2 regions of the Fodinibius sp. GM108 genome follow, and region 1 is predicted to be linked to the other one. Evidence: riboswitches for the same ligand, from Rfam matches in the RefSeq annotation. Region 1 holds a riboswitch; the other holds the start of a gene.

Region 1 (5,701 bases):
ATAACGTACATGGTAATGAAACATCCAGCAGCGAAGCCGCCATGAAAACGATCTATGAGCTCGTTCGCCCCGATAATCCGGATACCAAAGAGTGGCTGCAGAATACGGTTGTTGTGATGGATCCGATGCTCAATCCCGACGGACGCGATCGTTATGTAAACTGGTATAAGCAGATGGTGGGCGAGGAGTTCAATGCCTACGGTGATGCCCGCGAGCATCACGAGCCGTGGCCCGGTGGACGTACGAATCACTATTATTTTGATCTGAATCGCGACTGGGCGTGGCTTACGCAGAAAGAAAGTCGTCACCGTATTGAACAATACCAGCAGTGGATGCCACATATCCATGTCGATTTTCACGAACAGAGTTATACGTCGCCCTATTATTTTGCTCCGGCGGCCGAGCCTTTTCATAAGGCGATTACTGACTGGCAGCGGAATTTCCAATACACGATCGGAAAAAATCACGCACGGTATTTTAACAAAAATAACTGGCTCTACTTTACCCGCGAAGTATTTGATCTTTTTTATCCCAGCTACGGTGATACGTATCCCATTTTTAACGGGGCTATCGGGATGACGTATGAACAGGCCGGTGGCGGCTATTCGGGGCTGGGAATCAAAAAACCGGAAGGAGATACGCTTACACTTACCGATCGTCTTACCCATCACCATACAACCGGACTTTCAACGGTGGAGATAAGCTCAGAAAATGCAAGCAGATTGGTGAGCGAGTTTGCGGATTACTATCAAACCGCCCGGAATAATCCTGAGGGTGAATATGAGACATTTGTGATTAAGAGCGATAATAATCCCGATAAGGTAAACGCTTTGCTGGATCTTCTGGATAAGCATCAGGTGGAATACGGGCAGGCAACCGAATCACAAAGTATAAAAGGATATGATTATCGCACCGGCGAAAATGGACGCGTGCAGGTTGATGAGGGCGATTATTTAGTGAGCGCATATCAGCCGAAGGGTGTTTTGGCGCGCGTGCTGTTTGAACCACGTCCGGAACTTGCTGATTCAGTTACGTATGACATAACCTCATGGGAACAGCATTATGCCTTTGGGGTTGATGGATATGCGATCCCGGAGCGATTGGAGATGGAATCTGTCTCGGCGCCGGAAAAAGAAGTTGATAATTCATCCGATGAAAGTCCCTATGCTTATCTTGCGGAGTGGAATGATTGGACAGACGTTCAGTTGTTGTCGTCTCTGCTCAAAGAGGATATCAACGTGCGATTTGCGGAAACTGCTTTTGAAATTGAGGGGCGGGATTATGACTCCGGCACGCTTATCATTACACGAAGTGATAATGAGCGACTGGGAGATAAATTTGACGCCAAAGTTCAGAAAATTGCTACAGAATACAATCAGCAAGTAGATCCGGTAGGCACAGGATTTGTGGATTCGGGAAGTGATTTTGGCTCTTCGTCGGTGCGATACCTGGAAAAGCCGCGGGTAGCCCTGCTGTCTGGCGAAGGAACCAGCTCGTATCGGGTCGGCGAAATTTGGCACTATTTTGATAAGCAGATTGACTATCCGGTGACGATGATTAACGTTGACTATTTTGATGATATTGATTTGCATGATTACGATGTGCTGGTTTTGCCGTCAAATTTTTATGGCAGCGATATCAGCAGCGATAAGCTTCGCGATTGGGTTTCGGACGGCGGAAAATTAATTGCAGTACAGGGAGGAAATAGTTTTTTAGCCGGGAAAGAGGGGTTTGACCTGCGCTCAAAAAATGAAGATGAAGAAGGTAAGGAAGAGGTTGAGGCAGGAACAGCTTCAAACGAGCAGTTGGAAGTTTATGGCGAGCGTCAGCGCGAAAGTATTTCGGATTTTAACTCCGGGTCCATTTTTAAGATCACCATGGATAATACTCATCCGTTAGCGTTCGGCTATGATCAGGATTATTTTTCCCTGAAGCTGAACTCCGACGCTTATGCCTATCTCAACAACGGCTGGAATGTGGGTGTTGCAGAAGAAGATGCCCATATGAGCGGTTTTGTTGGATATAAAGCCAAGGAACAGCTGGAAAATACACTTACTTTTGGCGTGCAGAATATTGGCAGTGGATCGGTGGTATACATGGTCGATAATCCGTTGTTTCGGGCGTTCTGGCATAATGGAAAATTGCTGTTTGGCAATGCGGTATTTATGGTAGGACAGTAGGCATGAAACGCGGATGAGGCGAGGATTTAGCGAATTTCCACAGGGTGTTATTTATCTGTTAATGGTTATTGGATTGATCGAGGCTCACTAGTGGTCAAGTTTCATCTCGTTCCGTACCTCTGGTGCGGAACGTATATATATTTTGTTTCAAATGACTCGAGTGTCTGTGTAGAGCATTTAATTTTTTTATTGATCACCTTTGGATAAACAGTAAATAAAGATTGTACTATTCCTTCGAGCCAATAAATGATCCGTTTAATTCTATTTATTACGTGCTGCAAATTCTTAGTTCTGTTCATTTTTTGTCAGCAAAAAATGAACCAAAAAACTGTCGGTGGGAATCGTAGATTTTGTTCTGACTATTCGTTTCATCTGTGTTCTATTTATGCAATCTTTTTTGAAGCTCACTTTTCTTCCCTTATCTTAAGGCGAACAAAAATCACCCAAAGGTTGGGGGTGCTTGCAATAGCAGGCTGAGATCATACCCTGAGAACCTGAACCGGATAACACTGGCGTAGGGAAACCAAGGCAGTATTATTAGAAAGTTATATCATGCTGCCGGATTGATCAGCATTTCTTGCAAGTTCATCTCCCGCTCTTATGAACCTAATAAGACGGAGGAACTTATGTTTTATAACCTATTACGAAGTACATCACTTCTGTGCTTTCTACTTGCGATGAGTACTACACTTATTGCTCAAACACAAACAGTTACCGGTACTGTCTATAATGCAGAAACCGAAGAACCGCTGGCTAATGCCAATGTTTATGCTTCTGATACAAAGGGAGCGGTAACCAGTTCTGACGGTACTTTTACACTGGAAATACCGTCAGATATTGAAACATTGACGATCAGCTATGTGGGCTTTGAGACAAAAGAAGTTGAGCCTGCGGAAAGTCTAACGGTGTATTTAAATCCCACATTGAACCTAGAGGGGATAATTATACAAGGTGTGCGCGCAGAAGAAGACGACCCTGTGGCACAAAGCAATGTTAGCAGAGCCAAACTGGAGCAGGTTTATAATGGAGAGCAACCCACCTTCTATTTGGAAGATCTGACACCGGCGATTTTTTCCTACTCAGAATCAGGAACTAAGCTGGCCAATTACGGTAGCATGCGTTTACGTGGAATCACGCAAGAACGGATTAACATGACATTGAATGGAGTGCCGCTCAATGATATGATCGATCATGGTGTATTCTTCTCAAACTTTACGGATATCAGTAATAGTTTCGAGTCCGTACAGGTGCAGCGTGGAGTTGGCACCAGCAGTAACGGTGTGGCATCCTATGCCGGGTCGATTAATTTTGAGTCAGTTAACATTGAAGATCGAGAACAGGGCGGACAGGTTGAGCTTGGCCTTGGCTCGTTTAACACTTATCGAATGAATACGAGCTTGTCATCTGGAATGATTAATGACAAATGGTCTTTCTACGGAAGCTACAGTCGTATTTTTTCGGATGGCTATCGCTATAACACACATACGAATGCCCGTTCGTTTTTCTTTTCCGGCGGATACTTTGGAGAAAATGATCTGATCAAGATTAATGCTTTTGATGCGGGATCAAAGAATGGTCTGGGATACGAGGCCGTTGCGGAGAGTGATATTGAAGATGATCCACGGACAAATTACCTGAATGAAAACGATAAGGATGATTTTGGTCAGCGGCTGGTGCAGCTACAGCACACGCACATTTTCAGCGATCAGTTTTCAACCAATGCTTCCTTGTATTATGGAGGAGCTGGTGGGGATTATCTGTACACCTATCTTGATGAGGACGAAAACCAGCAGCAAATCAACTTTCCGCTCTACAATGATCATTATGGAATAATGGTCAATGGTTTTTGGGAGTCGGACAATTGGGAGATAAGTTCAGGAATCCACGGATATATCTTTAACCGGGTCAATGAAGAGTCATTTGCTCCGGATTTTGAAAATCCCTACTACTATGAGACTTCCGATAAAAAAGAGTTCAGCTGGTTTGGTAAGGCAGAATGGATGTACAACGAGTGGAAGATCTATGGTGATCTTCAAATTCGCACCAACAGATTAACCATCCAGCCGGACTACGATTACATCGGTATTCCACCTGAAGGAGATCTTGTGAAAGAATGGACCTTCATTAATCCCAAAGTGGGTGTCAGCTATGAGGTAAATGAGAATATGACTGCCTATGCCTCGGCGGGTCGAATGGGAAGAGAACCTACCCGGATAGATATTTTTGGTGGATTTACTCTGGGGACGGCGAATTATGATCAGGCTCGTGCGGATAATTTTAATCCGGAATATGTAAATGATTATGAAGCAGGGTTGAAATATAATACCCAGAACCTGTCGATCAGCGCCAATTATTTTTATATGGACTTCAAGGATGAAATTGCCCCGATCGGTGAGGTAATAGGTTTTGGAGTTCAGGAACGAAGAAACATTCCTGACAGCTACAGAACAGGAGTAGAAGTTCAATGGAATTATCTTCCGGTTGATTTCCTTTCCTTCGGGGGAAATCTAACATATATGCAAAGTGAAATTGATTCATTTACAACCGGTGCGGGAGATACATACACCAATAATACACCTACTTTAAGTCCGGAGTGGATTGTAAACAACGATATCAAATTTTCTCTGTTGAATAATCTCACTGCTGGTCTTTCCGGTAAGTATGTTAGTGAATCATTTCTGGAGTTAACCAATGATCCGCAAATGATTTTACCTTCTTACTTTGTAATGGATGCTTCGGTGAGTTATGAGACAGAAAGTGTTTCGTTACGGCTGGAGATCAATAATTTGACGGATGATGTTTACTATTCCAGTGGCGCCCCGGTTGATACAGATTTGGATGGCGTTAACGATGCGCCGGGATATTTTGTAAATGCCGATCGTAATTTGTTTTTATCGATGACATACAAGTTCTAAATTCATTTACTCTAAGGGATACAATTTTTAATTGCAGCTTTCGTTGATTCCTTAGATAGATATGTTTGATTTAGTGGGGGACGGGCCTTCGGGCTCGTCCTTTTTTTATTTGTTTCATGCTTCAAGCATGGACGCTTGAAGCAGCTAAAAACACAAAGTAATTTAATACTGGGGAATCACATCTATTTTTGCTTTTCCAAGTATTTTATTGGGCTCTGTCAGGCAGAAAAAGGTTGTCTTACATATCGCTCTGCCAAGCGTCCACGCTTGGCAAGAACAAGACTGCAAATATCGAACTGAACAACCTTTGCGCATTATAGAAAGGCTTGCTTCAAAGCTCAGTCAACCCGAGCTAATACAAGGCTTTATTTCAATTCTCCTGCTTGGTGGTAGCGAAAAAAGAGAGTTCCTTTTCTTTTTGAAGCTTGTCTTCAGGGTGGATAGCTCCTGCTTTATCATCAATAATTTGGATAAGTATTGCACCGGCAATGATAAACACCGCAGAGATGATTTCCATGAGTGAGGGATTTTCTCCAATGCTGAGCCATGCTATAAGAAGAGCCGCAATAGGCACCATATTTCCGTATAAAATTACTTGAGTGGGAC
Region 2 (5,701 bases), on a different contig from region 1:
TCCCTGCTGTTGGCAAGATCCTCGATCGTGGGCAAATCGTCGTGTAAAACCGCATCGCGCATCCACATAGCTGTGTGGGTACTACTTGATCCCGTGGAAAGATATTCTGCCATACCCTCGATAAACCATAGCGGAATGTCGGAGGTGGCCCGAATGCCGCCGAAATTACTGCCTTTGGCTATACGATACTGAAAAGCATGCACCAGCTCGTGCCCCAACACATGATTTGTATTGCTATTAGATTCGGCAAAGGGCATTATTATTCGATTTCGCAACCCTTCGGTAACTCCGCCGGTGCCTACGCCCACATTGGGCACAATATTGTTTTGCTGAAAATCGGCGTGATTGGCATAAATAATGAGAGGATTACTGCTGGCAAAAGTATAATTAAAAATCCTGGAATGACGGTCGTACCAACGCTCCGAGAGCTTGCCCAAGTTTCTTACGGCCTCATCTTCCTGCGGGTAATGATAGAGATCAAAATTAGGTGTGTGGAGAATTTCAAAATCAAAACCCTCATACTGAACACTGTTTCTGCCGAAATACTGGGCGCTGACTATTTCAGGAAGGAAGCAGAAACATAATAGTATCCAAAAAATTTTCAGGTTGAAAATCCGCATAACCTCTCTCTTCGTTGAAGATTATATTCATTTAATGGAAACTGAGGTAAAAGTGTTCCTCCATCAGGAGAGAGTAATAAATGTGAAAAGATATTCTGGAATCACGTCAAAAAAGATGTAATATCCCGCTACTTTATCAGTTTTTGCTCTCTAGCAGTGGCCGGTCGGACTCACCTTCCTTCAGCTCATATCCCCACTTTTTAAGCAGTGGCTTTTCCATGGATTCGTCGCGGTATTCATCGGGAATTAAGATGGGAATGCCATAGATTACTGGAAAGTATCGGCTGCATTCGGGACAGCTCATCAGGGCTTCCAGGATTTCTCCTTCTTCACTTTCATTTAAGATATCAATCTCCAAGTCGTGCTTATCGATCGGACAGCAGAGCTTTTCTAGCAGTTTTTTTGTCATTTTATCAATTTGTTAAACTTTTGTGTGATACTGAACCTGCTTTCTTCTCTCATAACGAAGCTCTTGCTTCGTCATGCAACTGATTCAATTCTAAGAGCTTCGGTTCCAATCCCTCTTACATCTCCTCTTGGCAAGGGGAGAATAATTGATTCTATTACTTCTATAGTTCTTGTTTACTACAAATAATTAGACAATCTGATGATTAATGGCACTTCGATTCCCCTCCTTACAAAGGAGGGAAGTAGGAGTAATTGCTATACCACGAATTACTCTAATGCTTCTTTATACTCTGAAGTTCTCTGTCCCGGGTTCTCATCCTTTAAAATGCCCGAAATGACGGCCACGCCATTAAAATCAAGTCCGTCCAGTTCAGTGATGTTATCAGGCGTAATTCCCCCCGACAGAAACAACGGAATGTCTGTAATCTCACGCGCCTTCCGGACTGTTTCAGGTTCAACAATTTCACAACTTCCGACGGACGGTGACGGAAACATGGCACAGAATGAGATATAATCAAAATTGTTCTCTTCGGCCCATTCTACCTTCTCCAGATCGTTACTGCAGGTGATTCCAGCGATGAAGTCACGATTAACCTCTTCTTTAATCTGATCATAATTCCCGGGCACCGAATCGAAGTGGACGCCATCAAGCGGAATCGATTTCAGCATCTCCCAATCACCGTTAATCAGCACGGGCACACTATAATCACCTGCCATTTCATTGATATAGCTGATAAGCTGTTTTTTATCATAACCGCTCATCTCATCAGGCCAATGGTTCCAGACCTGTAAGATACCTGCTCCACCTTCCAATGCCTGCTCTACCCGGTCAAGTAGTGCCGTCTGATCCATCGACGGATCGACCACTAAATAGACACCGTTTAATTGTTGTTTCTTCATAATTTATAATTTTTAGTCTGATTATCTCTCTCCTAGAGGTAATAGCTCATCAAAATTTCTCTTCAACTTAGCTATCTGTTAGCTTTTATCTGATATTTGCAATTACACTCATTAATTTTCCCGGCATTCCAGTCCCCCCTCCTTTCAAAGGTGTAAGATAACTCATGTTAAAATAGCCCCTATTGCTAGCGCGGGAATTAATTCCCGCGCTAGTTATGTGAGTGTAATCAATAAGTGACCAACTCTTGTCATTTTCTTCATGAAATCGTTGTCTACATTACTCCCACCCTTTTTCCATAGCTTCAAAAAATGCATTCCAGTATGGATCATGGCCGTCAAATTCAAACGAATGTTCTTGTCCGTCTTCAATCAAAATTCTACCATTTTCCCGCGGTGTCATTTCTCCAACCACAGTCGCCGGAATGGATTGATCTTTCAAATGGTTTATCAGGGAGTTCTCTTGCTCCGCCTTCACGGCTATGATCATCGATCCCGCTCCCACACATAAGCGGTGATCGATTTCAAAAAGCTCACAAATTGCTTTAGGAGCTTCACCAACGGGCAATTCACTGCTATCCACCCGAAATCCACAACCTGAAGCCTCGGCCATCTCCCAAATCCCGCCAAGAAGTCCACCTTCAGTAACATCGTGCATTGCTTTCAGTTCCTTATTCGGAGCCAACACTTCAGCCGCGGCAAGTCCATCTTTCAGCGATGAAGTGCGGTAAAAATTTTCGCATCCCTTCTCGTAAATATCTTCGCCACATTTCTCCTTCACCGTTTCCGGAAAACTCATCGCCAAAATCGAGGAAGAAACAAGAGCGCTTTCTTTGGTCACTACAATTTTATCTCCTGGCTCAGCCCCATCACTGGTAATAATTTCATCCACCGGTGCGTGTAAAAACATTGTTCCGCCCCCTGGCGTCGTAGACCCTTGTCCCGGTACCTGAGCCGTGTGCCCGCCTGTAATTGCCACACCGATTTCGTCACAGATCCGGTGGATATGTCCCCAATAGCGTTTGAATTTCTCGAGCGGAAAATCAGGCGACATATTCAACACAAACTGAGCATATTCGGGTGCAAACCCGGTTGTGGCCATATCATTAACCAGCAGATGCACCGAAAGCCAGGCCGATTCTTTTAGTCCCAATGAGGGAATCAGCGAAAGCGGATCGCTGGAAGTAGCAAGTCCATTGCCGTTACCGAGATCTATTACCGCAGTATCGACACCAAATTTGGGTCCTTTTAGAACATCCGGCCGTTTTCGTCCGCTCTGCGGCTCAATAATTTCCCGAAAGAGATTGCTATTGATTTTTCCGCTTTGATCTTCAAATGCACTCATTTCCTAATAATATTAATCAACATCAGTTAGCTTAACATGAAGTCCAAAAAAGTCACCAATTGGTAGTCCCCAACGCTGTACGGGAAACCATTTTGGCAAACCAGTCGCTGTCCACTCAATCTCATATAGCCGACCTTCTAAAGCTTCATGAATAGTATCAATTAGCTTTTGGGGAGTATAGAAATTTGCCGTCTCATAATAGGGATTTGCTCCAAAAACTTCCTGCACACGCCGGCGGACAACCTTAGTAGAATTGCGATTCATGATTCCAAAGATAATTCCAAACTTTCCCACACGTACCGCTTCGCGAATTACTTTAATGGGATCTTCGTAATAGGCAAAGGTGGCAATAAAAGCCAATGCATCAAATGTATTATCCTTAAACGGCATGTGGTGTGAATCGGCCCAGACAAGATCACCTTCAAATAATTTTGTCCCTTCACCTAACATAAAAGGTGATATATCCGCACCGGTTGCTTCAATACCTATCTCCTGCCACCAGCGGGTAAAGCGGGTAGTACCGCAGCCATATTCGAGCAGAGTCTCAACCCGCTCATCTTTTTTTATGAGTTTGGCCAGTACTTTTTTCTGCCATATTTCGGCCCGCTTATAACGTCCTTCATAGTAATCCTCATAAACCTCGGTATGCTCGCGATTGAAAAACCATTCCTCGCGATCCTGCCACTGCTCCAGCTTTTTCGTGGCCAGTTCAAACTTTTTCTTTTGGATATTACTCATTACATGATCTCTGAAGGTTGAAAAATAACTCATCCGGATAATAGCAGGTGGGAGTTGTCAGCCGGAAATAACTCGCAATGAGCAGACTGGCTTTCCCTACGCTGGTATTATCCAGATCAGGTTCAAGGGTATGATCTCAGCCCATATGGCACCCCTGTCAATTTCTAAAAATATATATTTTTAAATATTTGGTAAACTAAAAGTAACGAGGAATGTTGTTAAATGATAATTATTAACAACCACTGGCTTTGGGACCTTTCAGCCATTTACGCACAATATCATGTAGTTCTTTCTTTTGAACAGGTTTAGAAAGATAGTCATCCATTCCTGCTTGCAAGCATTTTTCTTTAACATCCGGATGGGCATCACCGGTCATGGCAATAATTTTAAGCTTCTTTTTCTCATCTTCGAGCTTTCTTATTTCTTGGGCAGCCTCATATCCATTCATGACCGGCATTTGTAAATCTAAAAAGATAAAAGCGTAATCGTTCTCAACAAAGGCTTCCACTGCCTGTTTGCCATCCGAAACCACATCGGCCGTGAAACCTATATTTTCTATCACCCTAGATGCAACCAGCTGATTTATCTTGTCGTCTTCAGCAATTAAAACACGCTTATTCTGAGCTAATGAAATTTCATCTTGGACGGGCTCTTCAACTTGTCCTACATCAATTTCCTCATCATCAGTAAATACCGCATCTGCATAAATAGTGAAAGAGAAGGTGGTTCCTTTATTTATTTGGCTCTCTACATCAATCTCTCCTCCCATCATATTTACAATTTCTTTGCTAATAGCCAATCCTAAACCAGTTCCACCTTCATTATTTTTGGTGTTAACCTGTGAAAAGAAGTTGAACAGATGTGGCAACTCCTCTTCCGGAATGCCCATACCTGTATCCTGAATCGAAAACTGAAGACAATGTTCCCCATTTTGATTTCCGCACGTTGCTACACTCAACGTTACCTCTCCCTCTTCGGTAAACTTAACAGCATTACCGACTAAATTAATCAAGACCTGCCGGAGTCTTGCCTTGTCTGTTTTAATTTTATGCGGCACATTTTCATCGAGATGCCAGGCAGTTTCCAGCTTTTTTTCCTTAACCTTTAATGACATCAAGTTAAATACATCACTGATCAACTCCTCGAGGTTAAAAGAAACTTTGTTCAGTTTCATATTTCCCGATTCCAGCTTCGAGAAATCCAGCACATCGTTAATGATCGAAAGAAGATTTTCACCCGCAATCTTGATTGTACGAACGTACTCTTTCTGCTCTTTATTCATATCCGTCTCCATCACCAGATCGGTCATACCGATTACAGCATTCATAGGAGTACGTATTTCATGACTCATCATAGCCAGAAAATCGGACTTATGTCGTGCAGCTGTTTCAGTTTGTTCTTTGGAGCGTTCTATTACTTTTACATATTTCTTTTGTCTCTTAAGCATCCCAACTATTACAAAGCCTAAACCACACGCGATAAGTATTATGAAATAAAGCTGATGCCAATACGAATTAACCTGGCTTCGCAATTTATCAGTAGCAGATTTTTGTTCGGCACTGGCCCCATCTAGTTTTTTGGTAGTGGATAAGACCCATCTGTCAATATCAGAGAGGCTCTTATCTCGTCCTTCATCTACTTCATTTATCTGATCTTCTAACATCTGTAACAGGGAATCTGCTTTAGTTGATGA

What was found. A riboswitch is a leader RNA that binds a small molecule or an ion and turns the genes downstream of it on or off. The one in region 1 is predicted to bind thiamine pyrophosphate.
Region 2: it holds a riboswitch for thiamine pyrophosphate, as region 1 does, so the genes downstream of both, ACT3ID_RS02570 (class I SAM-dependent methyltransferase) here and ACT3ID_RS14315 (TonB-dependent receptor) in region 1, are expected to answer to the same signal.

What each region holds. Positions count from the first base shown of each region.
Region 1 is NZ_JBYEIR010000007.1:217,599-223,299, forward strand. Features, by position in the region: gene ACT3ID_RS14310 (M14 family metallopeptidase) at 1-2,180, shown strand, start outside; TPP riboswitch at 2,623-2,718, shown strand; gene ACT3ID_RS14315 (TonB-dependent receptor) at 2,807-5,095, shown strand; gene ACT3ID_RS14320 (DMT family transporter) at 5,466-5,701, opposite strand, start outside.
Region 2 is NZ_JBYEIR010000001.1:581,850-587,550, reverse strand. Features, by position in the region: gene ACT3ID_RS02590 (TolB family protein) at 1-620, opposite strand, end outside; gene ACT3ID_RS02585 (Trm112 family protein) at 757-1,029, opposite strand; gene ACT3ID_RS02580 (thiamine phosphate synthase) at 1,296-1,928, opposite strand; gene ACT3ID_RS02575 (AIR synthase family protein) at 2,206-3,270, opposite strand; gene ACT3ID_RS02570 (class I SAM-dependent methyltransferase) at 3,283-4,008, opposite strand; TPP riboswitch at 4,084-4,174, opposite strand; gene ACT3ID_RS02565 (ATP-binding protein) at 4,241-5,701, opposite strand, start outside.